3 regions of the Bradyrhizobium sp. BEA-2-5 genome follow, and region 1 is predicted to be linked to each of the others. Evidence: predicted binding sites of a transcription regulator. Region 1 holds the regulator's gene; each other region holds the start of a gene.

The links. The regulator PhoB, encoded in region 1, activates phosphate uptake and scavenging genes when phosphate is short. The targets are predictions, from matches to a motif close to TGTCATNNANCTGTCAT.
Region 2: the regulator PhoB is predicted to act here: its motif matches at 2,279-2,295, upstream of RX327_RS17885 (DUF47 domain-containing protein).
Region 3: the regulator PhoB is predicted to act here: its motif matches at 7,839-7,855, upstream of RX327_RS26600 (YbhN family protein).

Annotation. Positions count from the first base shown of each region.
Region 1 is NZ_CP136629.1:976,924-987,632, reverse strand. Features, by position in the region: gene RX327_RS04485 (IS110 family transposase) at 46-987, shown strand; gene phoB (phosphate regulon transcriptional regulator PhoB) at 1,031-1,741, opposite strand; gene phoU (phosphate signaling complex protein PhoU) at 1,871-2,587, opposite strand; gene pstB (phosphate ABC transporter ATP-binding protein PstB) at 2,694-3,512, opposite strand; gene pstA (phosphate ABC transporter permease PstA) at 3,509-4,357, opposite strand; gene pstC (phosphate ABC transporter permease subunit PstC) at 4,362-5,351, opposite strand; gene pstS (phosphate ABC transporter substrate-binding protein PstS) at 5,581-6,591, opposite strand; gene RX327_RS04450 (ATP-binding protein) at 6,727-8,040, opposite strand; gene RX327_RS04445 (lysylphosphatidylglycerol synthase domain-containing protein) at 8,125-9,180, opposite strand; gene RX327_RS04440 (SelT/SelW/SelH family protein) at 9,509-9,739, opposite strand; gene RX327_RS04435 (haloalkane dehalogenase) at 9,758-10,666, opposite strand; gene RX327_RS04430 (TetR/AcrR family transcriptional regulator) at 10,663-10,709, opposite strand, start outside.
Region 2 is NZ_CP136629.1:3,856,229-3,866,937, reverse strand. Features, by position in the region: gene sugE (quaternary ammonium compound efflux SMR transporter SugE) at 115-429, shown strand; gene RX327_RS17890 (inorganic phosphate transporter) at 490-1,494, opposite strand; gene RX327_RS17885 (DUF47 domain-containing protein) at 1,595-2,239, opposite strand; gene RX327_RS17880 (branched-chain amino acid ABC transporter permease) at 2,386-3,354, opposite strand; gene RX327_RS17875 (branched-chain amino acid ABC transporter permease) at 3,356-4,219, opposite strand; gene RX327_RS17870 (ABC transporter substrate-binding protein) at 4,284-5,513, opposite strand; gene RX327_RS17865 (ABC transporter ATP-binding protein) at 5,554-6,297, opposite strand; gene RX327_RS17860 (ABC transporter ATP-binding protein) at 6,290-7,045, opposite strand; gene RX327_RS17855 (hypothetical protein) at 7,384-7,545, shown strand; gene RX327_RS17850 (hypothetical protein) at 7,549-8,166, shown strand; gene RX327_RS17845 (ArsC family reductase) at 8,212-8,580, opposite strand; gene RX327_RS17840 (cytochrome P460 family protein) at 8,680-9,189, opposite strand; gene RX327_RS17835 (alpha/beta hydrolase) at 9,210-10,250, opposite strand; gene RX327_RS17830 (winged helix-turn-helix domain-containing tetratricopeptide repeat protein) at 10,414-10,709, shown strand, end outside.
Region 3 is NZ_CP136629.1:5,607,924-5,618,632, forward strand. Features, by position in the region: gene RX327_RS26565 (bifunctional diguanylate cyclase/phosphodiesterase) at 1-196, opposite strand, end outside; gene RX327_RS26570 (DUF1127 domain-containing protein) at 465-626, opposite strand; gene RX327_RS26575 (PLP-dependent aminotransferase family protein) at 882-2,225, shown strand; gene RX327_RS26580 (hypothetical protein) at 2,244-2,858, opposite strand; gene RX327_RS26585 (hypothetical protein) at 2,942-3,376, shown strand; gene RX327_RS26590 (EAL domain-containing protein) at 3,454-5,856, opposite strand; gene RX327_RS26595 (MFS transporter) at 6,003-7,391, opposite strand; gene RX327_RS26600 (YbhN family protein) at 8,010-9,086, shown strand; gene RX327_RS26605 (hypothetical protein) at 9,190-10,709, shown strand, end outside.

The DNA.
Region 1 (10,709 bases):
GCACGAGGCTGCGCCAACAGACCTCGCATCACAGGGACAGGCACCGTGATCATACCCCCTCGTTATGTCGGAATCGACGTCTCCAAGAAGCATCTCGATATCTTTGATGAAGCTGACGGCGTGTCCAGGCGCATCGCCAACGCGGCACAGGCCATCACACAGCAGGTGGCGCGTTGGCGATGCGATGCGCTGGTCGTCTTCGAGGCCACGGGCGCCTATGACCTCGCGCTTCGCGAGGCCCTAAGCCAGGCCGGTGTCCGCTTCGCTCGGATCAATCCGGCTCGAGCTCGCGATTTTGCGCGGGCCAGCGGCCAACTTGCCAAAACCGATCCGATCGATGCACGGATGCTGGCGGCCTTTGGCCGGGTCATGCAGCCGGCAACCGAGCGGGCCGCCAATCCCGCCCGCAACGCTTTGGCAGGGCTTGCAAAACGGCGGGACCAACTGGTTCTCATGCGCGCGCAGGAGAAGAACCGGCGCAGCGAGGCCGACGACCGCGCCATGGCCGAACGGATCAGTCGGCTCATTGAGGTTCTCGACGGCGAGATCGCCGAGATCGAGGCCGATATCAACGCATTGACCAAGGCCGAGCCGGAGATCGCGGACGATGCGCGGTTGATGCGCTCACTGCCGGGCGTGGGTCCCGTGGCTTGCATGCAGCTGATCGCGAAGATGCCGGAACTTGGACATGTTGGAGCGAAGCAGATCGCCGCGCTCGCGGGCCTTGCCCCCTTCAACGTCGACAGCGGCGCCTTCCGTGGAAAACGCAAGATCGCCGGCGGCCGAAAGCGCGTTCGTGACGCCCTCTATATGGCGGCTCTGAACGCGGTTCGTCGGGCCGATCCATTCAAGGCCTTCTACGCGCGGCTGCGACAGGTCGGCAAACCAGCCAAGCTCGCTCTCATTGCCGTCGCCAGGAAGCTCCTAACGGTCCTCAACGCCATGATGCGCGACAGAAAGCCCTACCTGCAGACCAAGCCGACATAACAGTTGCCGGCTCCCGTGCGCAATTGCGCACTAGTTGTGGCCGTTACGGCTGCGGCTCCGCCTTCGCAAACCGATCGTCCAGCGCATAACCGGCGCCACGGACGGTGCGGATCGGATCCTGCTCGCGGCCGAGATTGAGCAGCTTGCGCAGGCGGCCGATGTGGACGTCGACAGTGCGCTCGTCGATGTAGATGTCACGGCCCCAGACGCTGTCGAGCAGCTGCTCGCGCGAGAACACGCGGCCGGGATGCTCCAGGAAGAACTCCAGCAGACGGTATTCGGTCGGGCCGAGATCGATCGGCCGGCCCGAACGCGCCACGCGGCGCTTGTCGCGGTCGAGCTCGATATCGCCATAGGCGAGCACGGTGGCGAGCCGCTCGGGGCTGGCGCGCCTGAGCAGGCCCTTCACGCGGGCCAGCAGCTCCGGCACCGAGAACGGCTTGACGATGTAGTCGTCGGCACCGGTCGCAAGTCCCCGCACCCGCTCGCTTTCCTCGCCGCGCGCGGTCAGCATAATGATCGGCAGCTGCTTGGTTTCGGGACGGGTGCGCAGCCGCCGGCACAGCTCGATGCCCGACAGGCCCGGCAGCATCCAGTCGAGCACGATCAGATCGGGAATGTGCTCCTTGAGGCGGGTGTCGGCATCATCGCCGCGCATCACCGTCTCGACGTCATAGCCTTCCGCATCGAGATTGTAGCGCAACAGCGTCGTCAGCGCTTCCTCGTCTTCGACTACCAGAATGCGTGCGCTCATCGGTTTAAGTTCTTTCTCTGTGGTGATCCGTTGCCCAGACGCAAACCGAAACGCTTACTTCCTTGAGCATAGTCCCCGCGGAAACGAGTTGTCGAAGGACAATCCGGTTCCGCGCTTGCCGATCAAGCCTCAGCTGCCCGGCACCGTCGTGGCGAAGGTCGTCATGTCGCCCTTCGGCCGCTTGTCGGTGATCGCCTGGCCCTCGATCATGTAGAACACGGTCTCGGCGATGTTGGTGGCGTGGTCGCCGATCCGCTCGATGTTCTTGGCACAGAACATCAGATGGATGCAGAACGAGATGTTGCGCGGATCCTCCATCATGTAGGTGAGGAGTTCGCGGAACAGCGAGGTGCAGATGGCGTCGACTTCCTCGTCGCCCTTCCACACCGCCATCGCCGCCGGCAGATCGTGCGCGGCATAGGCGTCCAGCACCGACTTGACCTGCTGCTGCACGAGGTCGGTCATGTGCTCCAGGCCGCGGAACAGCTTGAGCGGGTGGAAGTCGGTCTCCAGCGCGGCGACACGCTTGCCCATGTTCTTGGCGAGATCGCCGATCCGCTCGAGGTCGGTCGCAACGCGCATGGCCCCGACGATCTCGCGCAGATCGACGGCCATCGGCTGGCGGCGGGCGATGGTGAGCACGGCGCGCTCCTCGATGTTGCGCTGCAGATTGTCGATCTCGATGTCGGCGGCGACGACGCGCTGACCGAGCGTGACGTCGCGGCGGATCAGCGCGTCGACGGAATCGACGATCATGCGCTCGGCGATGCCGCCCATCTCGGCGACCAGGCGCGTGAGTTCCTGGAGGTCGGTATCGAAAGCCTTTGCGGTATGTTCAGAACCCATGGCTTGTCTCCCTCAACCATGGTCCCGGGGATCATGGTTTCGTGTCCTGAATTTTAGCATGACCTGATCGGAAAACCGGTTGCCACTTTTCCGGATCATGCGCCGGTCAGCCGAACCGGCCGGTGATGTAATCCTGCGTGCGCCGGTCGCTCGGCGACGTGAAGATCTTGCTGGTGTCGTCGAACTCGATCAACTCGCCGAGATACATGAAGGCGGTCTTGTCGGAGACGCGCGCCGCCTGCTGCATGTTATGGGTGACGATCGCGATCGTGTAGTTCTCGGACAATTCCTGGATCAGCTCCTCGACCTTGGCGGTCGAGATCGGGTCGAGCGCCGAGCACGGCTCGTCGAACAGGATCACCTCGGGCCGCACCGCGACGGTGCGGGCAATGCAGAGGCGCTGCTGCTGGCCGCCGGAGAGCGACAGGCCGGAGGCGTTGAGCTTGTCCTTGACCTCGTTCCACAGCGCGCCGCCGCGCAGCGCCTTCTCCACGCGACCGTCCATCTCGGACTTCGAGATCTTCTCGTAGAGGCGGATGCCGAAGGCGATGTTCTCGTAGATCGTCATCGGGAACGGGGTCGGCTTCTGGAACACCATGCCGACCCGTGCGCGCAGCAGATTGAGGTCGAGCTTGGGGTCGAGCATGTTGGTGTGGTCGAGCAACAGCTGGCCGGTGGCGCGCTGGCCCGGGTAGAGGTCGTACATCCGGTTGAAGATGCGCAGCAGGGTCGACTTGCCGCAGCCGGACGGGCCGATGAAGGCCGTGACGCGATTGGTGCCCAGCGCCAGATTGATGTTCTTCAGCGCATGGTGCTCACCGTAGTAGAAATTGAGGTTGCGCGCGGTGACCTTCGGCGGCGCTTCCGGCAGCGGAACCTGGGGAACGTGGCCCGCGGCAGTCGTGGAGACAGAAAGCTCGGTCATTTTGCGGCCCTTTCGGCACCAAGGATACGCGCGCCGATATTCAACGCGAGCACGGTGAATGTGATCAGCAGCGCGCCGCTCCAGGCGAGTTGCTTCCAGTAGGCGTAGGGGCTCTGCACGAAGTTGTTGATGGTCACCGGCAGGTTGGCCATCGTCTTGTCCAGGCCGAGGCTGAAGAATTGGTTCGACAGCGCCGTAAACAGCAGCGGCGCGGTCTCGCCCGCGACGCGAGCCGTGGCCAGCAGCACGCCGGTGATGAGGCCCGAGCGCGCCGCACGGTAGGCGATGCGCTTGATCACCAGCGAACGCGGCAGACCGAGCGCGGAGGCCGCCTCACGCAGCGGGTTCGGCACCAGCAGCAGCATGTCCTCCGTGGTGCGCACCACCACCGGGATCACGATCACGGCGAGCGCCAGCGCGCCGGCGATGGCCGAGAAGCCTCGCATCGGAACCACGACCGCACCGTAGATGAACAGGCCGATGATGATCGAGGGCGCCGACAAGAGGATGTCGTTGATGAAGCGGATCACTGAGGTCAGCTTGTCGTTGCGGCCGTACTCGGCGAGATAGGTGCCGGCGAACATGCCGAGCGGCGCGCCAATGCCGACGCCGATCACGGTCATGATCACCGAGCCGACGATGGCGTTGCGCAGGCCGCCCTCGGTCGATCCGGGCGGCGGCGTGTTCTGGGTGAACAGCTGCACGCTGAGGCCGGCAAGGCCGTTATAGAGCAGCGTGATCAGGATCAGGGCCAGCCAGGTGACGCCGAACAGCGCGGCGCCGATGCAGAGGCCGCGGATGACGATGTCCCAGCGGCGGCGGCGCGAATTATAGATCGGGTTCATGGCTTCACTTTCCGGCCTTGGTTTCCAGGCGCATCAGCATCAGCCGCGCGGCTGCGAGCACGAAGAACGTCAGCACGAACAGGAGCAGGCCGAGCAGGATCAGGCCGGACTGGTGCAGGCCGTCGCTCTCGGCGAACTCGGATGCGATCGCCGCCGAGATCGTGGTGCCCGGAGCGAAGATCGACGAGGAGATGCGGAACGAATTGCCGATGATGAAAGTCACCGCCATCGTCTCGCCGAGCGCGCGGCCCAGCGCCAGCATGACGCCGCCGATGATGCCGACGCGGGTATACGGGATCACCACGCTGCGCACGACTTCCCACGTGGTGCAGCCGACGCCGTAGGCGGCTTCCTTCAGCACCGGCGGCACCGTCTTGAACACGTCGACCGAGATCGAAGTGATGAAGGGCAGCACCATGATGGCGAGGATCAGCGCGGCATTGAACAGGCTGAGATAGGACGGGGGACCTGCGAAGATCGCGCCGAGCACGGGCACGCCGTCGAACACCTTGATCATGAAGGGCTGGAAGGTGTTGGCCAGGAACGGGCCCAGCACGAAGAAGCCCCACATGCCGTAGATGATCGAGGGAATGCCGGCGAGCAGCTCGATCGCCATGCCGATCGGGCGGCGCAGCCATTGCGGACAGAGCTCGGTGAGGAAGATCGCGATGCCAAGCCCGACGGGAATGGCGATCAGCATCGCGATGAAGGAGGTGACGAGCGTGCCGTACATCGGCCCGAGCGCGCCGAGCACGGGCGGATCGGCCGAAGGGGCCCAGCGCTGCGTCCACAGGAACGACAGGCCGTATTCCTTGATCGCCGGGAGGGCGCCCACGATCAGCGAAATGATGATGCCGCCGAGGATCAGCAGCACCGAGATCGCGGAAAGCCGCGTGATCCAGTAGAAGGTGATGTCACCGAGCTTGAACGCGCCCAAGGCCTTGGCGCGATCATACGGTCCCGCGGCTTCCATCACATCGCTCTGAACAGCCATGTCTGCCACGCCAATCCCCTCTTTAGTATGCAAAAGCCACGCAAACCGCTACGCCCCGAAGCGATCTTCACTGACGCATTTGGCCGGGCGTCGTCGTTCCAGCCACGCCCCTTGAGGCGCGAACCCCGGCCTCGATCCCGCGCTTGTTGCCGCGGTGATGGAGACCGGGTCTTGGTCGCTCGACCTGTGCCTCGATCGAGTCGGCACAGGTCCTGTCGCAGCGTCGGACTTAGCTCTTGATGTCCGACGACCAGGTCTTCTCGATCAGCTTGACGACCGAGTCCGGCATCGGGATGTAGTCGAGCTCTTCGGCCGCCTTGTCGCCCTTCTCGAACGCCCACTTGAAGAACTTGATGGCTTCCTGGGACGCCGCCTTGTCGGTCGCATCCTTGTGCATCAAGATGAAGGTCGCGCCGGTAATCGGCCACGACGTCTCACCGGGCTGGTCGGTCAGGATCACATAGTAGTTCTTGGAGCCGGCCCAGTCGGCGTTGGCGGCTGCAGCCTGGAAGGCCGCAACAGTCGGCTGCACGGTCTTACCAGACTTGTTGATCAGGGCACCGTAGGTCAGCTTGTTTTGCTTGGCATAGGCATACTCGACATAGCCGATCGAGTTCTTGGTCTGGCTGACATTGCCCGCGACGCCTTCATTGCCTTTGGCGCCAACACCCGTTGGCCACTCGACCGCGGTACCGGCACCGACCTTCGACTTCCACTCGGCATTCGACTTGGAGAGATAGTCGGTGAAGTTGAAGGTGGTGCCCGAACCATCCGAACGGCGCACGACGGTGATCGCATCGCCCGGCAGGGTCAGCTTCGGATTGAGCTTGGCGATCGCCGCGTCATTCCACTTGGTGATCTTGCCGAGATAGATGTCGCCGAGCACTTCGCCCGACAGGACCAGGTCACCCGGTTTGATGCCTTCGAGGTTCACGACCGGGACTATCGCGCCCATTACCATCGGCCACTGCACGAGACCGTCCTTCTCGAGCTGCTCGTGCTTGAGCGGCGCGTCGGTGGCGCCGAAGGTCACCGTCTTGGCCTGGATCTGCTTGATGCCGCCGCCCGAACCGATCGACTGGTAGTTCAGACCGTTGCCGGTCTCCTTCTTGTAGGCGTCAGCCCACTTCGAATAGAGCGGGAACGGGAACGTCGCGCCGGCGCCGGTGATGTCGGCCGCAAAGGCTGCCGTCGAAGCGGCGATCATGCCGGCTGCGACGATTGCTTTGATGAAATTCATGGGTGGTCTCCATCCTGTGAGCGAAGCGCCGAATGCGCCCGATCGCGCTCACGCCGGTCCATCTAGGAGCGGTCGGTGCTGCTTTTACGAAGGTTGGATGACAGTTGGATGACAGCGCTAAGCTTCTGAAAACGCTTAACTTTGAGTTGGTAACGGGGTCTTCGCCTGGGGAAAACACGCCGTGAAAGTGGCGCCCTGCCTGGGCACGCTCTCGATCAGAAGCCGGCCGCGATGACGGTTAAGAATATGTTTCACCAACGATAATCCGAGCCCGGTCCCGCCTTGCGAGCGGCTGTCGCCGACGTCCACCCGGTAGAAGCGCTCGGTCAGCCGCGGCAGGTGCTCGGGCGCGATGCCGGGGCCGAAATCGCGGACCAGGACCCGGATTTCCGGAGCCCCCTCGCCCGATGCGCCCGAAACGGCCTGATTCAGCGACACGATGACGCGTCCGCCGGAGGCGCCGTATTTGAGCGCGTTCTCGATCAGGTTCTCGAACAGGCGGAGCAGTTCCTCGCGGTCCCCCGCGATCATCACCGGCAGCTCCGGCAGATCGATCTCCACCTCGACCTGGCGCTCGCGCGCCAGCGGCTCGAGCCCGTCGGCGACCTGGCGGATGATCGGTATGAGGTCGACCAGGGTGTCGGGCCGGACATGGGCCGACAGCTCGACCCGCGACAGCGACAGCAGATCGTCGATCAGGCGCGCCATGCGCGTGGCCTGGTTGTGCATGATACCGAGGAAGCGCTCGCGCGCCTTGGGATCGTCCTTGGCCTGGCCCTGGAGCGTGTCGATGAAGCCCGACAGCGCGGCCAGCGGGGTGCGCAGCTCGTGGCTGGCATTGGCGACGAAATCGGCGCGCATCTCCTCGACCCGGCGCAGCGGGGTCTGGTCGTGGAAGGTCATCAGCATGCATTTGTCGGCGCCGCCGAAGCTGGTCGGCACCGGAACCGGCGTGATCATGAGCTCCATCCAGCGATCGACCGGAACATGGTCGAGATAGGTCGCGCGCCGCGGCTCGGTGGTGGCGATCGCCTCGCGCAGCGCCGTGATGATCTCCGGCGAGCGCAGCGCGAACTGGGCGAGCTCGTTCCTGCGCAGCGCCGGTGCCAGCTGGGCGGCCGCGGCGTTGAGATGGATGACGCGGCCGGCGCGGTCGAGCAGCACCGCCGGATCCGGCATGCCGGCGACGACCGCGCTGACGGCGGCGGCCTCGACCGGATTGACGCCGCGGACATCCTCGCGCGAGGTTCCGGCATCATGCAGCCGCCACGGCACCAGCGCCGCGGCCGCGATGCAGACGAACACGGCGCAGGCGCGCACCAGCGACAACTCGCCGAGCGCGACCACCACGCTCAAGGCCAGCGCTGCGGCAAGCAGGATCAGCGCGGAATGGCGCAACCGGTCGGGCCAGGGCGAGAAGATGGAGGAATGCGAATCGTCAATTGCCATCGCGGCGGCTTTCATCCCGTCGGTTCATGTCTCGCCCAGGCGCGGTCACATCGACCTTCCCTCGGGAGGCATCGGGCCGCTTCATCAGACCCCGGAGTCACCGCGCTTGCGAACCAGAACCGCCTCATGGTGCGGCTCGGCGCGGGGACCCGAATCAGCCTGCGGCAGCCGTTTGAGTCGGGCGCCGATGATAACTTCGCGAAGCGTCAGCAAGATTACAGATAGGACGAAGGGAGACAGATAATAGAGGACGCGGAACAGCAGCATGCCGCCCAGAAGCTCCTCCCGGTCCATCTGCCAGAGGCCGACCAGCATGGCGGCGTCGAACACGCCTAGCCCCCCCGGGGAATGGCTGGCAAAGCCGAGCAGGGTGGCCGAGACGAAGATCACCGCGACCACGACGAAGCCGACATGGGGCTCGTCCGGCACCAGGACATACATCGCCAACGCGCAGAAGCCGAGATCGACGATGCCGATCGCGATCTGAAGCAGCGTCAGCGGGCCGCCCGGCAGCACCACAGTCCAGGGGCCGCGGCCGACCACCCGCGGCTGGGTCCAGACCCAGACCACGTAGCCGATCAGCGCCACGATGATCATCAGCGCCAGCGTCCGGTTCAGCCAGGGCGGAAGCTGGTCGATCGAGGCGGCAGCCTCCGGGTGATAGGCGATGCCGAGGCCGAGCACGGCGGCATTGCCAAGCCAGAAAGTCAGGCCGGCGAGGAAGCAGATTTTTGCGACGTCGATCGCGTTCAGCCCATAGGCCGAATAGATGCGGTAGCGCACCGCGCCGCCGGTGAAGACGCTGGCGCCGACATTGTGGCCGATCGAATAGCTGGTGAAGGCCGCGAGCGCATTGATGCGATAGGGCACATGGGCATGGCCGATCGCGCGCGTGGCGAAGAGGTCGTAGAAGGTCAGGGTGAAATAGCCCGCAGCGACGAACAGCGCCGCCATCGCAATCTGGCGCGGCTCGGTGCTCTTGATCGCCTCGAGGACCTCGTTGAAATCGATGCCTCGGAGCATGTGGTAGAGCACGTAGCAAGCGATGCCGATGACCGCGATGCTGATCACAACTCCAAGCTTATGCAGGACCTGCTTCTGGCGCAGAAACGACATCGCCCTGCGTATGGCTTCCAGCATCTAGACCTCGAATTGCGATCCCGCGACGACGGCTCCCGGGCGAACTTCGCCGGCGCTTCGCTGTGCCCTGGCCCGTGTAGCGCGTTTTAAACCGGAGTGGAATTCGTCAAAAGACAATAAAACGCGCATCTTCAAGATATTAGGGATGATTCATGACAGCGGATGCACAAATATGCGCGTTTCCCGCCGCCTTCGACAAGACTTGACATGCGCGTGCGGCAGTTAGCCCGCCGAACAGCCCGCAAGGCCATCCGGAAAACTACGGTGAAGCACCGGCACGGCCGAATAGAGAATGATCTTCCGTACCCGCCGAGAGGCGCTCCGCTGATCAGCAATCCCGCGCCGCCGTGACCGCGGCGACGATCTCGGCGGCATCGGGAAAATGTCCCTTGGCGCGCCTGGCGACAACCTCGTCGCCAAGCTTGACCTCGAAGATGCCGCCCTTGCCGGGGATCAGCGTCGCATCGACGCCAAGGCGCTCGCGCAACAGCGCCGCGGCCTCTTTGGCACGCTTCTCATAGCCGCACGGGCGGCAATAGGTGATCGAGACATTCCTCATGTCACGCCCTCCGTGCACTCATGCGGCGTGGCGCTGCGCGGAGGCGGCCTCGACGCCGGCGATCCAGCCGGCCACAGAACGGCCGATCGCCTCCGGATGATCCTCCTGCAGATAGTGCGCGCCCGCGCCGAGTTGAATGACCGCGCAATGCTTGAGCGTCCTGGCGAATTCGGCGGCAAAGGCCGGTGACACCAGTGCCCCGGGCGACCCCGCAAACAGCAGCTTCGGATAGGTCGATGTCGCGAGCGCCGCATGCGCCACCGTGAGCGCCTCCGCGACATCGGCCGGCTCGCCGGCGATCGGCAGCTCGCGCGGCAGCATCAAGGTCGGCTTGCGGCTTTCTCGCGTCGCAAACGGCGCGCGGTAGGCGGCCATCTCCTCCTCGCTGAGCGTGCGCAGGATCGAGCCGGGCAGCACGCGTTCGACAAACGCATTGTTGTCGAGGATCATCGCTTCGCCCTCGCCCGGCGTGCGGAATTTCCGGAACGTCTCCCGCGCGGCGTCGTGCTGGTGGAAGTCCGACCAATCGCGCATTGGGCGGATGAACTCCATGAAGGCGAGCCCGCGCACCAGTTGCGGACGGCGTGCCGCGAGGTGGAAGGCGAGCGCCGTGCCCCAATCCTGGGCGACTAGATAGGCCGAGGCGATGCCGAGCTCGTCGATCAGCGCGTCGAGATAGTCCGCCTGGTCGAAGAAGCGATAGCCGATGTCGGGCTTGCCGGACTGGCCGTAGCCGATCAGGTCGGGCGCGATGCAGTGCCCGACGGGGGCGACCAGCGGCATGATGTTGCGCCAGATGTAGGATGACGTCGGATTGCCGTGCAGGAACAGCACATGCGGCGCGTCACTGCGGCGGGTCTCGCGATAGGTCATCGTGCTCTCGAGCACAGCGCGATGATGCAGGCTGATATCGGCGGATATGATCATGGCAACTCCTTGAACACGGTTTGGAATGCGATCGTCTTGAAAC
Region 2 (10,709 bases), 2.9 Mb from region 1:
CGTTTTGTCGCAATGCGGAACGGCCGCACCATCCCCATATAGCCACCGGAAGGACGACCTTCTCCTCACCATACCGTCAGCGGGGACGACCCTGCCTTATCTGGAGGGTTCGTGATGGCTTGGACCATTCTGTTCACCGCTGGCCTGCTCGAGATCGGCTGGGCGATCGGGCTAAAATATACCGAAGGTTTCTCGCGGCTGGTGCCGTCGGTGCTGACGCTGGCGGCGATGGCCGGCAGCGTGATCCTGCTTGGCCTCGCGCTGAAGACGCTGCCGATCGGAACCGCCTATGCGGTCTGGACCGGCATCGGTGCGGTCGGGACCGCGACGCTCGGCATCATCCTGTTCGGCGAGCCCGCCACGGCATTCCGCCTCGCCAGCATCGGCCTGATCGTCGCCGGGATCGCCGGATTGAAGTTGGTCGGCTGATTACTCCTTTTTGGGACGCGTTTTCTTAACGCGAACCGGCTTCCACTTCGCTCGAAAGCGCTACTTCAAAATCTGCACCGCCCAATAGCTCGCGGCTGCGACCGCGGCCGAGGCCGGGATCGTGATCACCCAGGCATAGACGATCGAGCTTGCGACGTTCCAGCGCACCGCCGAGACGCGGCGGGCGGCGCCGACGCCGACGATGGCACCGGTGATGGTATGGGTGGTCGAGACGGGAACTCCGAGATAGGTCGCCATGAACAGGGTCGCGGCGCCCCCCGTTTCGGCGCAAAAGCCCTGCATCGGCGTCAATTTCGTGATGCGCAGGCCCATGGTGCGAACGATGCGCCAGCCGCCCATCAGCGTGCCAAGCGCCATCGCCGCCTGGCAGGACAGAACCACCCAGAACGGCACCGAGAACTCGCTGCCGAGATGGCCCTGCGAATACAGCAGCACCGCGATGATGCCCATGGTCTTCTGCGCGTCGTTGCCGCCATGGCCGAGCGAATAGAGCGAGGCGGAGGCGAATTGCAGGATGCGAAAGGCGCGATCGACCGCGAACGGCGTCGAGCGCACCGAGGCCCAGGACACGATCGCCACCAGCATCGTTGCGAGCAGGAAACCGACCAGCGGTGACAGCACGATTGCCAGCACCGTCTTGGACAGGCCGCCCCATACCGCGGCCGATATCCCCGCCTTGGCCATGCCGCCGCCGACGAGGCCGCCGATCAACGCGTGCGACGACGAGGACGGGATGCCGAGCGCCCAGGTCACGAGGTTCCAGACGATCGCGCCGACGAGCGCTGCGAAGATCACGGTCGCATCCACCACCGACGGCTCGATGATGCCGGTGCCGACGGTCTGGGCGACGTGCAGTCCGAACACCATGAAGGCGATGAAATTGAAGAAGGCGGCCCAGAACACCGCGAATTGCGGCCGCAGCACGCGGGTCGAGACGATGGTCGCGATCGAATTGGCAGCGTCGTGCAGGCCGTTCAGGAAGTCGAACAGCAGCGCGACGGCGATCAAGATGGTCAGAATTGGAAGACCCAGCGTGGCGTCCACGTGATGCCCCGCTCTATGGTGCTTTGTTGAGCATGATCGCCGCGCAAACACTTCGCGTTTGTCGCAGGGAAAACCGCATCACACTTTTCCGGATCATGAGCTAAACCTGCTCGATGACGATGCTGTTGATCTCGTTGGCGACGTCGTCGAATCGGTCGGCGACCTTTTCGAGATGGTCGTAGATCTCGGCGCCGACGATGAAGTCCATCGCATTGCCCTCGCGATGCTTGAGGAACAGCTCCTTCAGGCCGATGTCGTGGAGATCGTCGACCCGGCCCTCCAGCTTGCCGAGCTCTTCGGTGATGGCGGTCAGCATGGCGACGTTCGGGCCGATCGACTGCATCAGCGGCAGCGCACGCCCGACCAGATTGGCGCATTCGATCAGGAGCCCGCCGATCTCGCGCATCGGAGGCTCGAAGGTGCGGACCTCGAACAGCATGACCGCCTTGGCCGTCTGCTGCATCTGGTCGATGGCATCGTCCAGCGACGTGATGAGGTTCTTGATGTCGCCACGGTCGAACGGGGTGATGAAGGTGCGGCGCACCGCCGTCAGCACCTCACGGGTGATGTTGTCGGCGTCGTTCTCGAACTGGTTGACGCGCTGGCAATAGACCGGCGTCTCCTCGCCCCCCTTCAGCATGTCCTGCAACGCCAATGCGCATTGCACGGAGGTCCGGGCGTGTCGGGCGAACAGGTCGAAAAACCGCTCTTCCTTGGGCAGGAAGGCGCGAAACCAGCGCAGCATGTCTCAGTTCCATCATTCCGGGACAGCCCTTTTAGCGACTGTCACAGAACTGTCATAGAGCATCTGGCGGGGAAAACACCTGACACGACCGCCCGAGCGGGCGGTCGTCCACCGCTAAAGTCGGCCGAAAATCGCCGAGACCTGCCCTACAGCGACCGCCGCAGGAGGTGGGCGAGCTCACCGACCAGGCCGCGCCGGAACAGCAGCACGCAGATCACGAAGATCGAGCCCTGGATCACCGTCACCCATTGGCCGAAACCCGCCAGATATTGCTGCATGGCGATGATGACGAAAGCGCCGACCACGGGGCCGAAGATGGTGCCGAGGCCACCGACCAGCGTCATCAGCACGACCTCGCCCGACATCGACCAGTGCACGTCGGTGAGCGAGGCGTTCTGCGCCACGAACACCTTCAGCGAACCGGCAAAGCCCGCCAGCGTGCCCGACAGGACGAAGGCCAGGAACTTGTACTGGTCGGTGCGGTAGCCGAGCGAGATCGCCCGCGGCTCATTCTCGCGGATCGCCTTCAGGACTTCGCCGAACGGCGAGTTGATGATGCGGAAGATCAGGAGGAAGCCGGCAAGGAAGCCGACCAGCACGACGTAATAGAGCACCGTCGGCTTGGAGAGATCGAAGATGCCGAACATGTGCCCCTGCGGGATGCCCTGGATGCCGTCCTCGCCGTGGGTGAACGGGGCCTGGAGATAGATGAAGTACAGGAGCTGCGACAGCGCCAGCGTGATCATCGAGAAATAGATGCCCTGGCGGCGAATCGAGATGTAGCCGGTGATGATCGACAGCACGAACGCCGCAGCGATGCCGACGAGGATGCCGAGCTCCGGCGGCAGCGCCCACACCTTCAGCGCATGCGCGCTGCAATAGCCCGCCGTGCCCAGGAACATCGCGTGGCCGAAGGACAGCAGGCCGCCGTAGCCGATCAGCAGATTGAAGGCGCAGGCGAGCAGCGCAAAGCACAGCGCCTGCATCACGAAGAAGGGATAGACGCCGGTGAACGGCACGGCCGCCAGCAGCAGCGCCATCACCACGAACACGATCATCTCGTCGCGCATCGCGCGAGGGGTCACCGGCAGCGTGTCGTCCGTCAGGGTTGTCATCTCAGGCCGCCCTTCCCGTCAATCCCGTTGGCTTCACCAAGAGCACCAGCACCATCAGCACGAACACGACGGTGTTGGAGGCCTCGGGGTAGAAATACTTGGTCAGGCCTTCGATCACACCGAGCGCGAAGCCGGTGATGATGGAGCCCATGATCGATCCCATGCCGCCGATCACGACCACCGCGAACACCACGATGATGAGGTCGGCGCCCATCAGCGGCCGCACCTGGTTGATCGGCGCCGAGAGCACGCCGGCGAGCGCGGCAAGGCCGACGCCGAGACCGTAGGTCAGCGTGATCATGCGCGGCACGTTGATGCCGAAGGCACGCACCAGCGTCGGATTTTCAGTGGCGGCGCGCAGGTAGGCGCCGAGCTGCGTCTTCTCGATCAGGAACCAGGTCGCAAGGCACACCACCAGCGAGAACACGACGACCCAGCCGCGATAGACGGGCAAGAACATGAAGCCGAGATTCATGCCGCCCTTGAGCTGGTCCGGGATGGCGTAAGGCAGGCCGGAGGAGCCGAAATAGTTCTGGAACACGCCCTGCACGATCAGCGCGATGCCGAAGGTCAGCAGCAGGCCGTAGAGATGATCGAGCCCGGTCAGCCATTGCAGCATGGTCCGTTCCAGGATCATGCCGAAGATGCCGACGATGATGGGCGCGAGCAGCAACGCCCACCAGTAGTTGATCCCGCCGAGGTTCAGCAGGAAATAGGCGACGAAGGCGCCCATCATGTAGAGCGCGCCATGGGCGAAATTGATGATGTTGAGCATGCCGAAGATCACGGCAAGCCCGAGACTGAGCAGCGCGTAGAACGAGCCGTTGATCAGTCCCACCAGTAGCTGAGCGTATAGAGCCTGCATCGAATGAGCTTTCGCTAGATAGATGAAGCCCGCCGGCCACGCCCATGGCCGGCGGGCATGATCGTCACTTCTTCAGAAGCGCGCACGTGCTCTCGGCCAGCGGCGTGAAAGCCTGGTCGCCCGGCACCGTGCCGACCAGCTTGTAGAAGTCCCATGGCCCCTTGGACTCCGAGGGCTTCTTGACCTCGAACAGATAGGCGTTGTGGATGGTGCGGCCGTTGGGCTGGATCTCGCCCTTGCCGAACAGGTCGTCCTCGGTCGGCATCGACTTCATCTTCTCGACGATCTTGGCACCGTCATGCGAATTGCCGCCGAGCGCTTCCAGCGCCTTGAGATAGTGACGCACGCCCGCATAGACGCCCGCCTGCACCATGGTGGGCGGGGCATTGTTCTTCATCTTCTCGGCGAAGCGCTTGGAGAACGCCCGGGTCTTGTCGTTCATGTCCCAGTAGAACGTCTCGGTGAAATTGAGTCCCTGCGCCGTCTCGAGGCCGATCGCCTTGACGTCGGTGAGGAAGAGCAAGAGCGCTGCGAGCTTCTGGCCGCCCTTGCCGATGCCGAATTCGGCCGCCTGCTTGATCGTGTTGGTGGTGTCGCCGCCGGCATTGGCAAGGCCGATGATCTTGGCCTTGGAGGCCTGCGCCTGGAGCAGGAAGGAGGAGAAGTCCGCCGTGTTGAGCGGGTGCTTGACGCCGCCGACCACCTTGCCGCCGTTGGCGGTGACGACCGCGCTGGTGTCGCGCTCGAGCGCCGCGCCGAAGGCGTAATCCGCGGTGAGGAAGAACCAGGTGTCGCCGCCGGCCTTCACGAGCGCCTGGCCGGTGGTATGGGCCAGCATGTAGGTGTCGTAGGTCCAGTGCACGGTGTTGGGCGAGCACTGCGCGTTGCTGAGGTCGGAGGTCGCCGCACCCGAATTGATGTAGACGCCGTTCTTTTCCTTGATCACGTTGTTGACGGCGAGCGCAACGCCCGAGTTCGGCACGTCGACGATGACGTCGACCTTGTCGACGTCGAACCACTGCCGCGCGATCGCAGTGCCGATATCGGGCTTGTTCTGGTGATCGCCGGAGATGACGTCGATGGTCCAGCCCTTGGCCTTGAGGCCGGAGTCCTCGACGGCCATCTGCGCGGCGAGCGTCGAGCCGGGGCCGCCGAGGTCGGCATAGAGCCCGGACTGATCGGACAGCGCGCCGATCTTGACCGTCTTGTCGAGCTTTTCCTGGGCGGAGGCGACGCTTGCGGCAGACAGCACCATCGCGGTGCCGAGCAAGAGCGCCGAAATCTTGTTCTTCATATCGTATTCCCTCGTCCTAAATTTTCTGGTTCTGGCGATATCAGACGCCGAGATAGGTATGGAGCTTGTCCATGTTGGCCGACAGCTCCGAATTCGCGAAGCCGTCGATCACCTTGCCGTGCTCGACCACGTAGTAGCGGTCGGCGACGGTGGATGCGAAACGGAAGTTCTGCTCGACCAGGAGGATCGTGAAGCCCTCCTTCTTGAGCCGCGCAATGGTGTGACCGATCTGCTGGATGATGACGGGCGCAAGGCCCTCGGTCGGCTCGTCCAGCATCAGGAAGCTCGCGCCGGTGCGCAGGATGCGCGCAATCGCCAGCATCTGCTGCTCGCCGCCCGAGAGCTTGGTGCCCTGGCTGCCCAGGCGCTCCTTCAGGTTCGGAAACAGATCGAAGATCTGGTCGAGCGGCAGCCCGCCCTCGCGGACGACCGGCGGCAGCATCAAATTCTCCCGCACGTCGAGGCTGGCGAATATGCCCCGCTCTTCCGGGCAGAACGCGATGCCCATCCGCGCGATCCTGTCGGAGGTCGCGCGGATGATTTCCTGATTGTCGAAGCGGATCGAGCCGGCGCGCTTGCCGATCACGCCCATCACCGACTTCAGCGTGGTGGTCTTGCCGGCACCGTTGCGGCCGAGCAGCGTCACCACCTCGCCGGCCTTCACGTTGAAATTGATCCCGTGAAGGATGTGGGATTCGCCGTACCAGGCCTGCAGATCCTTGACCGTCAGCACGTCGGCGCCGGCCGCAGCCACGGGCTTCTCCGCCAGTTTTGCCTCAGGCATGACCGGCTCCCAGATAGGCTTCCTTGACGCGCTCGTCCTTGGTGAGCTCGGAGTAATGGCCCTGCGCGAGCACCTGCCCGCGCGTCAGCACGGTGATGATGTCGGAGAGGTTGGCCACGACGCTCAAATTATGCTCGACCATGAGGATGGTGTATTTCGCCGAAATGCGCTTGATCAGCGCCGCGATCTTGTCGATGTCCTCGTGGCCCATGCCGGCCATCGGCTCGTCGAGCAGCATCATCTCTGGGTCGAGCGCGAGCGTCGTTGCTATCTCAAGTGCGCGCTTGCGCCCATAGGGCATCTCGACCGCGGGCGTGTTGGCAAACTCGCTGAGGCCGACATCGTTGAGCAGCTCGCGCGCGCGATCGTTGAAGCGGTTGAGCACGGACTTGGAGCGCCAGAAATCGAACGAAGAGCCGTGCTGGCGCTGAAGCGCGACACGGACGTTTTCCTGCGCGGTAAGATGCGGAAATACCGCCGAAATCTGGAACGAGCGCACGAGGCCCATGCGGGCCACGTCGGCCGGCGCCATCGCCGTGATGTCCTGCCCCTTGTAGCGAATCTGGCCTGCCGACGGCTTCAGGAATTTGGTCAGCAGATTGAAACAGGTCGTCTTGCCGGCGCCGTTCGGCCCGATCAACGCATGGATACTGCCCCGACGCACTTTCAACGCGACGTCGCGAACGGCGAAGAAACCCGCGAATTCCTTGGTCAATCCGCTGGTTTCGAGGATGAACTCATCTGCCAAATAGATTCCCCCATACGCCATCGCTGCGAAGCCCCTCGCCCGCGTGGCCAGCTTTTTTCGTGTCCGACAGGCGTCCGATCCGTCTTGGAAACCGTCCGGGGCCCGTCGCCTCCGGGCCGGAATATGCCGTCATCTGCGGCGGTTACGCAAGGTGGAAAGCTGTGCACTGCGGCATCAGCGTGACCGGTTCCGGTTGATCCTTAGTCGAATGGCATTTCGGCGCGCTTTGCGCCTCGGGAAAGCGGTTGTTAACGGTGTTTTGCTCCGGACTCCCGCTTTCATAGAATATTTGCGCCTCTCGCCGAAGCTCCGGCCATTGCATATGAATGGCTAGAGCCTTGCATTTCGAGCGCGCCAGTTCTTCGGTCGTCAAATCGATCCCGCAACGTGATTTCCTCGGCACGTGGCTGCGACTTTATGCCCGCAGCCAAACCATCCCGCAGATCGATGAACTTGTCCTTGGCCGCATCCCGTTCGGGGATGTGCCTGAATTCGGCTAGCCGATGCAATTCAGAAGTGCCGATCCATCGGTGGTCAAATCGATCACGCAGCGGGTGCTGCTGAACGCCTGGCTGCGCGCGCTGCGTATGCCGGACGCGCTTCCCCTGCTGTGCGACTTCCATATCGAGGACACCGCCGACGAGCGCGCCGACATGATGAGCTTCGACGTGGTCGGCAGTGGCGAGGCCGCGCGTTTCCTGATCACGCAGGAAGGCGCGCGGCTGACGACGGCCTATGGCAACGAGCACGTCGAGTCGCGGCTGCGCACCAACCGCTACCTCGATGACGCGATCGGACCCGAGCGCTACGCGGGGGTCATCCTGTCATATCGTGCCTGCCTCGTGCGCAAGCGCCCGACCTACACCGTTGCGACGGTCGCCGACGCCGACGGCAAGGAGGTTTCCTATGAACGGCTGCTCTTGCCGTTCGGACGCGGCGATGCCGTCGAGCACATCATCGGCTCCTACAAGGCGATCAGCACCGAAGGCCGCTTTCGGCTGCACAATCTGATGGGTGTGGCTGCGAAGTCGGCCCCGGTGGTCACGGAGCGGGCGGTGATCGACCGCAGGTTCGTCCCGACGGATCGTCCCGTGAGCCATGATTCAGTCGAGTTGATCTAGACGCGTCGCTTCACGCGAAGCGGTCACCCCATCGCTGGAAGCGCCTTAGCCCTTCTTGCGCGCCTTCGCCGGCACTTCCTTGGCGTAGATGTCCGGCTTGAAGCCGACGACGCGCTTCGGTCCGAGATCGAGCACCGGGCGCTTGATCATCGAGGGCTGCTCGGCCATCAGCGCCAGCGCCTTGCGCTCGCTCAAGCCTTCCTTGTCGGAGTCTGGGAGCTTCTTGAAGGTCGTCCCGGCGCGATTGAGCAGCGTCTCCCAGCCGACCTTGTCTCTCCACTGCTTGAGCTTGTCCTTCTCCACGCCCGCCGCCTTGTAGTCGTGAAACTCGTAGGGCACGCCATGAGCATCGAGCCAGGCGCGGGCCTTCTTCATGGTGTCGCAGTTCTTGATGCCGTAGATGATGATGGACAAAGCCGTTCCCCGCATGCGATTGCCGCGGGGAAACTAGCCTCGCGGCAATCCCGGCGCCAGATCAGAGCCATCAGGTCTCCACACCGATATTGCCGGCGTTCAATGCGCGTAATGGGTAAAGACGAAATCGTGATCGCTGGCGTGGGCCTCGTGGCAGGCAAAACACGTCTCGTGCTGGGCGGCGTCGACCGGCTTGCCGTCGATGAAGCGGCCAAAGCCCCAGCCGCCGGTGGAGGCATATTTGACGGAGTCCTTGACCATGACCTGGACCGTGGTCGCGGGCCCCGTGATGAAGGCGCCGTCGAGGCCTGCAACCGGCTTGCGCTTCCAGGCGAGCTTGACCAGCACGGTGCCGTCGGGGAAACGCGCGGCGCCGTCCTGATAGGCCTTCACGGCGGTCGCGTTGCCGAGCACGCTGCGAAGTTCGTCCAGCCCGGTCTCCTCGCCGACCGCGATCAGCTTCCAGTCGCGATAGCCGTCAGGGATTTTCACGCCGAAGATCGGCGATGCCAGTGCCGCGTCATCGGCGCGCCCAACGGCGAACGGCAGTGCCGCGCTGATGCAGGCTGCCGCGATCGCGGCAGCTGCCCATTTCACAACCTGTCTCATGATCGGTGATCCGCTCCGTCTCAGACCTTGCTGACGTCGATGATGGCCTGCACGAAGGCCTGCGGCGCTTCCTGCGGCAGATTGTGGCCGATACCGCCGATCAGGAGCCGATGCTCATAGTGGCCGGAGAACTTCTTGGCATAGGCTGCGGGCTCGGGATGCGGCGCGCCGTTGGCGTCGCCTTCCATCGTGATGGTCGGCACGTCGATGACGGGAGCCGCCGCGAGCTTCTTTTCGAGATGCTCGTACTTCGCCTCGCCCTGGGCGAGCCCGAGCCGCCAGCGGTAATTGTGGATCGTGATCGCGACATGATCCTTGTTGTCGAGCGCCGCCGCGCTGCGATTGAAGGTGGCGTCGTCGAACTTCCACTGCGGCGAGGCGAGCTTCCAGATCAGCTTGGCGAAATCGTGCGTGTACTTCTCGTATCCGGCGCGGCCGCGCTCGGTGGCGAAGTAGAACTGGTACCACCATTGCAGCTCCGCCTGCGGCGGCAACGGCGCACTGCCGGCAGCCTGGCTGGAAATCAGATAGCCGCTGACCGACACCATGGCCTTGCAGCGCTCGGGCCAGAGCACCGCCATGATGTTGGCGGTGCGCGCGCCCCAATCATAGCCGCCGAGCACGGCCTTCTCGATCTTCAACGCATCCATCAGCGCGATGATGTCGGCTGAGACCGCGACCGGCTGGCCGCTGCGCATGGTGTCGCTGGAGAGGAAGCGCGTCGTGCCGTAGCCGCGCAGATGCGGCACGATCACGCGGTAGCCGGCCTCGGCGAGCGCCGGCGCGACGTCGGCATAGCTGTGGATGTCGTAGGGCCAGCCGTGCAGCAGGATCGCGACGGGACCGGACGCAGGCCCCATCTCGACATAACCGGTATCAAGCACGCCGGCATTGATCTGCTTGACCGGACCGATCGTGGTGTGCGCGCCAGCCTTGATCGCAGGCAGCGCCGGCTTGGACTGTGCCTGAGCCGAGCCGATGAAGCCGAGCCTGGAGGCGGCAAGGATCCCGCCGGCGATGCCAAGGAAGCGGCGGCGTTGCTGATTGATGGACTGCGACATGGCGATCTCCTGCGTCTGGTGTCGGGATGAAATATTGCAGAGACCGCCCCCGTCCGCTTTCAGAGGACGTGGATTTGCCCTTCAGACCGTCGTGATTTTGGCTCCGGGCCGCCTGTGCTAGGTTCCGCCACGCATTCAGCCGCCGGCCGCCGGACTCTTCGATTTGACTTACCATTTCAACGACTTGACCCTCGATTCCGAGCGCCGTGAGCTGCGCCGTGGCGATGCTCTGGTGGCCGTCGAGCCGCAGGTCTTCGACCTCATCGAGTTCCTGATCCGCGCCCGTGATCGGGTGGTCAGCCGCGACGAGGTGCTGGCCGCCGTCTGGCACGGCCGGATCGTCTCGGAAGCGACGCTGAGCAGCCGGATCAACGCCGCACGGACTGCGATCGGCGACAATGGCGAGGAGCAGCGGCTGATCCGCACCCTGCCCCGCAAGGGCCTCCGCTTTGTCGGCGA
Region 3 (10,709 bases), 3.8 Mb from region 1:
CCGCATAGGGCCGCCCCTCCGCCCAGCAGGCCGCGTAATGCGCCTCCAGGAGCTTCCGGCTTTCGGGCAAATAGCGCTCGCGCACCGTGGCGATGGGGATGTAGCCGTCGGCGGTCTCGAATTCGTAGAATGCGGCGAGCTCGGGCGATATCCAGAGATCGGTCGCGCCGGCACTCTGCGACTCCCAGTAGCCCATGCGGGCCAACCGGATCGCACAGCGCAGCGATCGCTCCTCATGCCAGCGGCGACGCGCTTCCCGGGTCGGGGCCTGCCCTTGCGACAATTTGCGAGCGGCCATCGGTCCCCAACTCAACGCTAGCGTACGCAGCTAATACGCTAGCATAGAGCGTCACAACCTTGGAGCGACGACGGTGACGAGACGGGGCTCTTCCGCTTCTTTGGTGTAGTTTCGGTGAATTCTGCAACCGGCAGTCGGCGCCCGGCTCGAGCGCCGCACCGGCATCTTAACGGATCCGCACCAGCTCCAGGTCGAAGTCGCCGGTGACGGCGGTCTCGATCTGGCAGCGCGAGAGTCCGATATCACGCAGCGCCCGGTCATCGAGCTGGCGCAGCGTCTTGATCGCCTCGCGGCGCACCCAATAGGTCGCGAGCGCATCGCCCCACACTCGGAGCAATCGGAGCAATCTGCCTAATGTACCAAACCGCGCGGGCACTGCAGCGGCTGAAGATATCGCTGACATTGTCATCTCCTTCGCTGCCCATAGGCAAAGCTACGCCATTGACGCAAATACTGTTTCAGCGGCTGCGCCGTCGGGACCTCGGATTGCTTGCGCGCTCCTCGGTGCAATCATGGGCTTGTTCCCTCTTAAATGCTCCGGTACATTTCTCGGAGCAAGCAAAACATTGCTCTCGGTGCAATAATGTCCAAGTTCGAGTACGTGAAGCTGGCGGATGCGGTGGCCGCCGAGATCGCCAGCGGCGCGCTGAAGGCAGGCGACCGGCTGCCGCCGCAGCGCAATTTTGCCTATGACCGTGGCATCGCGGTCTCGACCGCGAGCCGGGTTTATACGGAATTGCTCCGCCGCGGCCTCGTGGTCGGCGAGGTCGGCCGCGGCACCTTCATCTCCGGCGAGGCACGCCGCGGCATCGCGGCCCCGACCGAGCCGCGCGGCGCCCGCATCGACCTCGAGTTCAACTATCCGCTGCTGCCGCACCAGGCGACGATGATCGCCAAGAGCCTCGAAGGACTGGAGCGGCCCGAGGTGCTCGAGGGCGCGCTGCGGCCGGCGACCAGTTTTGGCACGCGGGCGGCACGAACCATCTCCTCCGAATTCCTGGCGCGCAAGGGCTGGACGCCGAATCCCGACCAGATCGTGTTCACCGCCAACGGCCGGCAATGCATCGCCGCCGCGCTCGCCGCCGTGGTGCCGCCCGGCGGCCGCTGCGGCGTCGAGGCGCTGACCTATCCATACGTCAAGAGCATCGCCGCGCGGCTCGGCGTGACGCTGGTCCCGATTCCGATGGACGAGCACGGCGCGCGGCCGGATGCGATCCAGAAGGCGCATCGCGAGGCGCACCTGTCGGCGCTCTACGTCCAGCCGACGATCCAGAACCCGCTCAGCATCACCATGCCGCCCGAGCGCCGCGCCGAGCTGTTGCGCGTGGTGGAGAAGCTCGGCCTCGTCATCATCGAGGACACCGTCTACGGCTTCCTCGCCGACGATACGCCGCTGGCCGCGCTCGGGCCGGACCGCTGCATCGTGATCGACAGCCTGTCCAAGAAGGTCGCGCCCGGCCTCGCGCTCGGCATCCTGGTGTCGCCGCCGCGGCTGCGCGAGAGCATCATGGCCGCGGTGCGCTCGGGCGGCTGGACCGCGTCGGGCTACGCCTTCGCCGCGGGGCAGCGGCTGATGGCCGACGGCACCGCTGCCGAATTGTCACGGCTGAAGCGGATCGATGCCGGCCGCCGCCAGCTTCTGGCGGCGAAGCATCTGGCCGATTTCGAAATCCAGACCAATCCGAAGTCGTATCATCTCTGGCTGGCCTTGCCGCCGCATTGGCGCTCGCAGACCCTGGTCGCGGCCGCGGCGCGCCGCGACATCGCGCTGACGCCGTCGACCACCTTTGCCGCCACGCCGGGGCACGCGCCCAATGCGGTGCGGCTCGCACTGGCGGCACCGCCGATGGAGCAGCTCGACCTCGGCCTGCGGACGCTGGCGGGAATGCTGAGCGCGACCGAAGAGGATTTTGACTCGACCGAGTGAGTGCGACGCCGTCGCACGTCATCGGGCTTGATTGCGAACTGCCTTCGGCAGCAGCGCATCGGGCAATTGATCGAAGCTGTAGCGCCGCGGCCGGTTGCGCGTGACGAAACCGCCGACCTGCCATGTGAACAGCGCCGCAAAGCCGACCAGGAACAGCGCGCCCATCCAGTTCGACGTCAGCAGCGCCGTTAGCAGCAATCCGATCATTGCCACCGCAAGGCAGGCCAGCAGCGCCAGCGCGGCGGTGTACGTCTTCGGTCCGAGGCCTCCGACCAGCCTGGCGTTGCTGCCCGCCGCCTGCATCCGCCGATGCAGCTCGACGATGAAGTCGCGGTAGAGATGGCCCTGCGGCGCCACCAGCGTCGCGGTCTGCCAGGTGGTCGAGAGGATCGCGATCCGCCCGCCCTTGGCGTTGTCGATGTCGGCGCGAAATCGCTGCTGCTGCATCGAGACCGGGCGATAGGACAGCTTCACCGCGGAGATGTCGGCATAATCCCACACGCCGGACCGGCCGGCGATCCGCCACGACAGCCCGTCCTCGGTCAGCTCGAACTGGTGCGCCGAGCCGATCAAGGAGGCCTTGTAGGCGTAGCGCACCGCCGTGCCCTCGCCTGCCTCCGACCGGTCCTGCAACGTTGTTGGCAATTCGCCGTTCCACCTGTTCAAACGTACGCGCAAGCTTGCGCAGCCTGTCGCGCCTATCCTACAAGCGAGCCATGCCCGAGACGACCTATTTTCCGCGTTACCTCATCCTCGGCGGCGCGATGATATCCGGCGTGCTGCTGGCGCTTGCCGTGCACATGCTCGGCGCGCGTTACGGGCTCGACCTCGGCGGCCTGTGGCGCTCCGATAGCCACGAGTTCATGCCGGCAGGCGCGGCGATCGCCTGGTGGCTGATCGCGACCGTCGGATTTTCGGGCGGCTACTTCACCGCCAATCTGATGCACAGCGCTGTGGCCGGCCAGATCCCGCACCGGATGCGTAACTTCCTGATCGTCGTCGGCGTGCTGATGCTGGCCGGCGCCGGCCAGGCCGCGTCGGCGCCGAGCACGGTCTCGACCATTTCCGCCGTGCTCGCGGGCCTTGCCGCCCTGTGCCTCGGCGCAGTGATGGCGTTCTGCGGTGCCTATTTTGCCCTGCGCAAGAGCTAGAACGTTTTCGAGCGAAGTGGACGCGGTTCGCGTGAAGAAAACGCGTCCAAACCAGAATCCAGCTCGCCGGCCTTCCCTCAGGCGACCGACCGTTCCGGCACCCTGCGCAACATCTTGGCGACGTCGGCCGCCGGCCGCGGCGGACTGAACAGATAGCCCTGCGCCTGCGTGCAGCCCTCCCGACGCAGCAGGTCGAACTGGGTATCGGTCTCGACCCCTTCGGCTGTCGTGACGATGCCGAGGCTCTTGCCGAGGCCGGTGACCGCGCGCACGATCGCCATCGAGTCCTCGCGCGTCGCAAGGTCGGTGACGAAGGACCGGTCGATCTTGATCTTGTCGAACGGGAAGCTGCGCAGATAGCTCAGCGAGGAATAGCCGACGCCGAAATCGTCGAGCGCGATGCGTACGCCGAAGCCGCGCAGCTCATGCAGCACCGCGAGCGTCGCCTCGCTGTTCTGCAGCAGCACCGATTCGGTGATCTCGAGCTCAAGCCGGTCCGCCGACAGGCCGGATGCTTCCAGCGCCGCCTTCACCGACGACACCAGGTTGGGGTTCTTGAACTGCACCGGCGAGAGATTGACGGCAACCGCGACGGCCACGGGCCAGCCCGCGGCATCCACGCAGGCCTTGCGCAACACGATGTCGCCAAGCGGAACGATCAGCCCGGTCTCCTCGGCGACAGGAATGAAATTGTTCGGCGCGATCAGGCCACGCAGCGAATGGTTCCAGCGCGCCAGCGCCTCGAAGGCGACGATCTGATCGCCCGCGACATCACGGATCGGCTGGTAGTAGACCTCGAACTCGTCATGCTCGAGCGCGAGCCGCAAGTCGCGCTCCAGCAGGCGGCGTGCCTGCGCACGCGCATCCATCCCGGTCTCGAAGAAGCGATAGGTGCCGCGGCCGTCGGCCTTGGCGCGGTATAGCGCAAGATCGGCCTTCTGCAGCAATTCGTCGGGATCCTTGCCATCCTCAGGCGCGAGCGAGATGCCGATGCTGACGCCGATCACGAGCTGATGGCCGCCGATCTCGTAGGGCGCGGCGATCCGCTCGACCACGAGACTTGCCAGCGACGACACCACCGACGGATCGCAGTTGCTGCAGAACTGCACGATGGCGAATTCGTCGCCGCCAAGCCGCGCCACGGTGTCGTGCTCGGTCACGCATTCGCCGAGCCGGCGCGCGACTTCGCGGAGCAGCGCGTCGCCGATCGGATGTCCGAGCGTGTCGTTGATTTCCTTGAAATGATCGAGATCGAGACAGAGCACGGCCAGCTGGTCGGAGCGCTTGGCCAGTCTCGAGGCCTTCTCGAGCTGCTCGCGGAACAGCGTCCGGTTCGGCAAATTGGTCAGCGCGTCATGCCGCGCCATGTGTGAAATCTGTTCCTGGGCCTGCTGCCATTCGGTGATGTCTTCGAAGGTCGCAACCCAGCCGCCGCCCTTCATCGGCTGGTCGACGACACGGATCGCGCGCGCGTTGCGGCTGACGATCCGTGTCGCGCTGTGGCCGGCCTTTGCCTCGGCGACGAGAGCATTGCAGAACTCCTCGGGATCGCCGTCCCACTCGCCGATGGAATGGAGGTCCTGCAGGACGTCGATCAGCAGACGTCCCTGCAGCGGCACGCGACTGCGCCCCATCATCTCGCTGTAGCGCTCGTTGAACAGCATGATGCGGCCGTCGGCATCGAACATGCAAAGCCCCTGCGACATGTTCTCGAGCGCGGTATCGAGCACCACCTTCTGCTTGTGAAGCTCGGTCTTGGCGCGACGGTCGAGGATCGAGGCGATCAGCGAGAGGCCGAGGATCGCGAAGGCCGCAACGGCGGTCATGAATGAGAGCACGCGCGGCGAGACCGTGAGTCCGCCGGAAACGATCGTCGGATCCGGAACGAGCGTCACCGCGCCCATTGCGGTGAAATGATGCGAGACGATCGCGACGGTCAGAAGGCCGGTCGCGGCGGCCGTGGTGCCGAAACGTTCGCCACGGGTGGCAACGACGAGCGCGAGCGCGCCGAACAGACTTCCGAACGCGATCGATGAGGCGACGATGCCGGGCGACCAGACGATGCGCGCGGGCAGCTCCAGCCCGAGCATGCCGGTGTAATGCATCGCCGCGACGCCGGCGCCGACGATCGCGCCACCGGCCGCAACCGTCCGCCAGCGTCCATCGAGCGTGGCGACGGCCAATCCGACGGCCAGGATCGCAACCGCGAGCACCAGCGACAGCAGCGTGATGGGAATGTTGTATCCGGCCTCGATGCCGGGATCGTACGCCAGCATGGCGACGAAATGGGTGGCCCAGATACCGCAACCGCCGACCGCCGCATCGAGGCCGATCCAGATCTCGCGGGCACGCCCCTGTGCGGCGCGGGCGCGGTGAAACAGGCTGATCGCGACGGCGCTGGCGAGCAGGCAGATCACCCCGCCAAGGACAACCAAACGCCAGTCATGTTCCAAAGTGAGACAGGTCAGAACGCGATACATATAGGCCCCCTTTATGGACCCATAAGAACAGACGCATTCGTGTACGAACGGTAACCGCATTGCAGCAAGGTTCCACCCATGGTGAAGAAGCCTTGAATGCAAGCGATCGGGTCAGGGCGAGCGGAGATCCCTCGCTGCGGTTCGTCTCAACGCCGAGTCCGTGACCAAGCGCCGATCCAGATCAGCGCAGCGGCCGCAAGCAACGCGCCGGCGGAGATGACGAGGGCCGCATGCAGGCCGGCGATGAAGGCCGCGGACCGGCTGACCATCGAGCCGAACAGCGCGACACCAAGCACGCTGCCGGTCTGCCGGGTCGCGTTCAACACTCCGGCCGCGATGCCGGCATGCTGCGGCTCGGCACTGCCGAGCAACGCCGATGTCAGGGGCGGCACCAGCAGGCCGAGGCCGCCGCTCATGGCCAGCAATTGCAGGCAGATCGCGAGATAGCTCGTGCCGGGGCCGATGAACAGCAGCGCCAGACATCCGGCGGCCGAGAGCGCGGCGCCGAGCGCGATTGTCTCCGGCGCGCCGATCCGCTCCGCGACACGCGGCGCGATCAGGTTGGCGGGCAGCACGGCGCCGAGCATCGGCACGAACGCCAGGCCGGTGGCGAACGCCGACAGCCCGTTGACCTGCTGGAAGTAGAGGCTGAGCACGAAGATCAGGCCGTAGAACGCGACATTGACCAGGAGGCCGACCAGCGAGGTCAGGGCAAACATCCGGTGGCGGAACAGCGAGAGCGGCAGCATCGGCTGCGGCGCGCGCGCCTCACGCCAGACGAACAGCACGGAGAAGACGGCGGCGAGAACGAAGCCTGCGACCACAAACGGGCTGCTCCAGCCGAGCGCGCCGCCTTCGATCAGCCCGCCGGCCAGCGTGCCGAGCGCGGCGATCGCAGCGAGCTGCCCCGGCAGATCGAGCCGGTGTTGCTGATGACGCGTGGTTTCGCTGGCAAAGCGCCAGGCGAGCCACAGGCCGGCCAGGCCGATCGGCAGGTTGACCATAAAGATCGCGCGCCAGCCGACCAGCGCGATCAGTCCGCCGCCGACGAACGGACCGGCGGTGAGCGCAAGGCTCGCGCCCGCGGCCCAGACCCCGACCGCGCGTCCCCGCGCCTTCTCGTCTTCATAGGCATGGCGGAGCAGCGCCAGCGAGTTCGGCACCAGGATGGCCGCGGCCAGCCCCTGCACGCAGCGGGCGGCTATCAGCGTCGCCGCATCAGGCGCGACTGCGCAGCCAACCGATGCCGCGGTGAAGATCGCAAACCCGGCCATGAAGATGCGCTTGGCGCCGATCCGGTCGCCGAGCGCGCCCGCGGTCAGGATGAAGGCCGCAAAGGCAATCGTGTAGGCGCTGACCACCCATTGCAGTTCGGCAACGCCGCCGCCGAGCGAGGCGCCGATCGCATTGAGCGCCGTGTTGACGATGGTGACGTCGAGCTGCACGACGCCATAGCCGAGACTCATCGCGGCGAGCGTCAACGTCGCCGCGAGCCCGCTCGTTTGCTGATGCGACGTTGCGCGGCGGTCCGGCATGTGCCGGACGTTCAGGGATGTCTGTTGCATGGTCTCGTCCTTGCTCTCGGCAACCAATGCGAGACATAGGCCTTCGTTTCGCCGTAACACTTCGGCACGGATCGAAGTGTGAAATCGCGTGCCTGGCCGATCTGTCCGACGGCGGCGCGCTTGCGCGGCGTTTTGCCTCAATAGACCTACGGACCGCCTTCGCGCGCCTGACCCGGCCCGAGCGCAGGGCGGATCATGTGCATCCGCGCGTCGACTTCACACTTTGGTAAACGTCACAGCGGGCTCAGGCGTCCCCATGCTGATGCATATCGTCTATTCGCCCCGCGCCAACTAACCCGCATCGAGGCCGGGACCGCCGCAAAATCGGCAAAAAAGCCGACGAAACCGCTTGGAACGGCGGAACACGTAGCGGCCCCGTCGCGGTCGTGCGACTCACATTCCGCAGAGCGAGAACATATGTAGGCAATATGACAATGACGCTGGACGAGGGCCGAAGCTTGGCTTGTCAAGGGCTGCACAACGCATCGGTTTTGCCTTATGGGTCATCGCGTACGGTGCGTTTGCCCGTCACCCGTCGCCGTCCGTGACCGGGTCCCACTGAAATTTGCCGCCCCGCCGGGAGGATGAATGCTTCGGCTGCTGACCACGCTTGGGCGTGGTTTCAAGGAAAAGATCGGCTGGAAACGGCTCGGGATCGCCGCGAGTGTGTTGATCATCGCGTTCGCGATCACGTCGCTTGTTCACACCCTGAAGGGCGTCGATACCGGCATCATTCTCACCGCGCTCACCAACATCGCGCCGCACCGGATCGCGCTGGCGGCGCTCTGTGTGGTCGGGGCGTTCTGCACGCTGACCTTCTACGACTTTTTTGCATTGCGAACGATCGGCAAGAAGAACGTGCCCTATCGCATCGCGGCGCTCTCCAGCTTCACGTCCTATTCGATCGGCCACAACATCGGCGCGACGGTATTCACCGGTGGCGCGATCCGTTTCCGGATCTATTCGGATTACGGGCTGAACGCGATCGACGTCGCGAAAATCTGCTTCCTGTCGGGCCTGACCTTCTGGCTCGGCAATTTGTTCGTGCTCGGCTTCGGCATGGCCTGGCACCCGGCGGCAGCGTCGGCGATGGACCTGCTGCCGCCGGCGATCAACCGGCTGATCGCGCTCGGCGGCCTTGCCTCGATCGGGGCCTATCTCATCTGGCTGTGCATGGGCGAGAAGCGGCGCGAGCTCGGCCAGAAGGGTTGGAAAGTGGTGCTGCCCTCGGCCCCGCTGACGCTGGTGCAGATCCTGATCGGTGTGGTCGATCTCGGCTTCTGCGCCATGGCCATGTACCTGCTGATGCCGGCCAATCCGCCGATCGACTTCATGTCGCTCGCCGTCGTGTTCATCCTGGCGACCCTGATCGGCTTTGCCAGCCATGCGCCCGGCTCGATCGGCGTGTTCGATGCCGCCATGCTGGTGGCGCTGCCTCAATTCGGCCGCGAGGAGCTTCTGGCGACGCTGCTGGTGTTCCGCATCCTCTATTTCGTGATCCCGTTCGGCCTCGCCATCTCCATCATGGGCACGCGCGAGCTCTGGCTCAACGTGGTGCAGCCTTGGCAAGAGCGGAAACGACTAAGCCAAGCCTGCACGGCTTCGGCGACCGTGCGGCAACCGATCGAAAGCCGGCAGCAGCGGGTCAGGCAGCTGAAACGGTAACGGACAACGTTATCGGCCCCTGTGCGGGCCCCTCGATCCCGGATTTTCGATCCTCGCGGCCGCTTCTCTTATTTTCGCCGTACCGCTCGCGTCAAACCGCGCCATGATTGGCTTTTTGGTTCGATTTTCGTTTCGGGTGACGGTCTGCAGCGTGCTGCTCGGCAGCGCGCTGGCCGCGGTATTCGCATCGGCCGCGGACGCGCAGGACAACCAGCTGCAGATCTCCTGGGAGGTCCGCAACCGCTTTCGCCTGTTCCGCGAGGAACGCGACTTCCGCCTGCATGTCGAAAGCGGGCTTGGCCGCAGCGTGCTGGCCTCGGAACAATCGCTGGAGCTGCAGAGCGAGGGCCGCGGCTGGGCCCGCAACATGGTCAACCGGCTCTGCATCGACCTCCAGGGCCGGGTCAACCAGCCCTGTACCCGCGACAACGTCAAGGAAAGCTATCTGACGCCGATCGATCATCCGATCGTCGTACGGCTCACCGGGCCGGTTCCGGTCGGCGCCACCTGCGCCTGGTCGTTCGACGACGGCGACGGGCCGCAACAATCGACCTTCGACTGCGCCGAGCCGATCAATCTGCGCGTCCGCTACGGCAGGCAGACGGTCGCGACCGTCGATGTCGCAAGCGGCTCGGAGGCCAACCAGCGCGTGACGACTCAGATCGAGGTGCGCGACTTGCTGATCGCCGGCCTCGGGGACAGCATCGCCTCCGGCGAGGGCAATCCGGACCGGCCGCTGGCACTCTCGGACGAAGGATTTTGCTTCCGCTCCTATCTCGGCGGGGCGCAATATTACCGGCCGAGCCGCGCCGGCTACAAAGGCGGCCGCGCCTGCGAAGCGCCGGACACCCTGACCAACTGGCAGCGCCAGAGCGCGCTCTGGCTCAACTCGGCCTGTCACCGGTCGCTGTACAGCTATCAGACCCGCACCGCGCTCGCGCTCGCCGTGCAATATCCGCACATCGCGGTGACCTATCTGCCGCTGGCGTGCACCGGCGCCACCATCGCCGACGGCCTGCTCGGCTCGCAGCAGGCGCGGGAATGCCTGCCGACGAAGACAGCCAACACCTGCTCGGGCACCGTCAACGGCCAGATCGCGGAGCTGCGCACGGCACTCGCCGCCGCCAAGCGCCGCCAGCCCGATCGGACGCTCGATCTCGTGCTGCTTTCGGTCGGCGCCAACGACGTCTACTTCTCCGGCCTCGTCGCCGACGTCATCGTCGACACCTCGACCGAGCGGACGCTATTCCGCCGCGGCGGCTCAATGGCCAGCGTCGACGATGCCCGTTCGGCGCTGGCGCGCGACCTGCCGGCCGATTTTGCCAAGCTGCGCGAGGCGCTGAAGCCGCTCGTCGGCGGCGACCTCTCGCGCGTCGTCTATGTCTCCTACGCCAATCCTGCGCTCGCCGACGGCGGCGTTCCCTGCCGCGGCGGCCGCGCCGGCTTCGACATCCATCCGTCCTTCAACGCCGATCCCAGCCGCCTCGCGTCGGTCTCGAGCTTCGTGCAGAACGAGTTCCTGCCGCAGCTCAAGGCGATCGCGCAGTGCCAGTCCGGCATCATCTGCCGCAATCCGCAGGCCGACCGCATGACCTTCGTCGACGCGCATCAGGACGCGTTTGC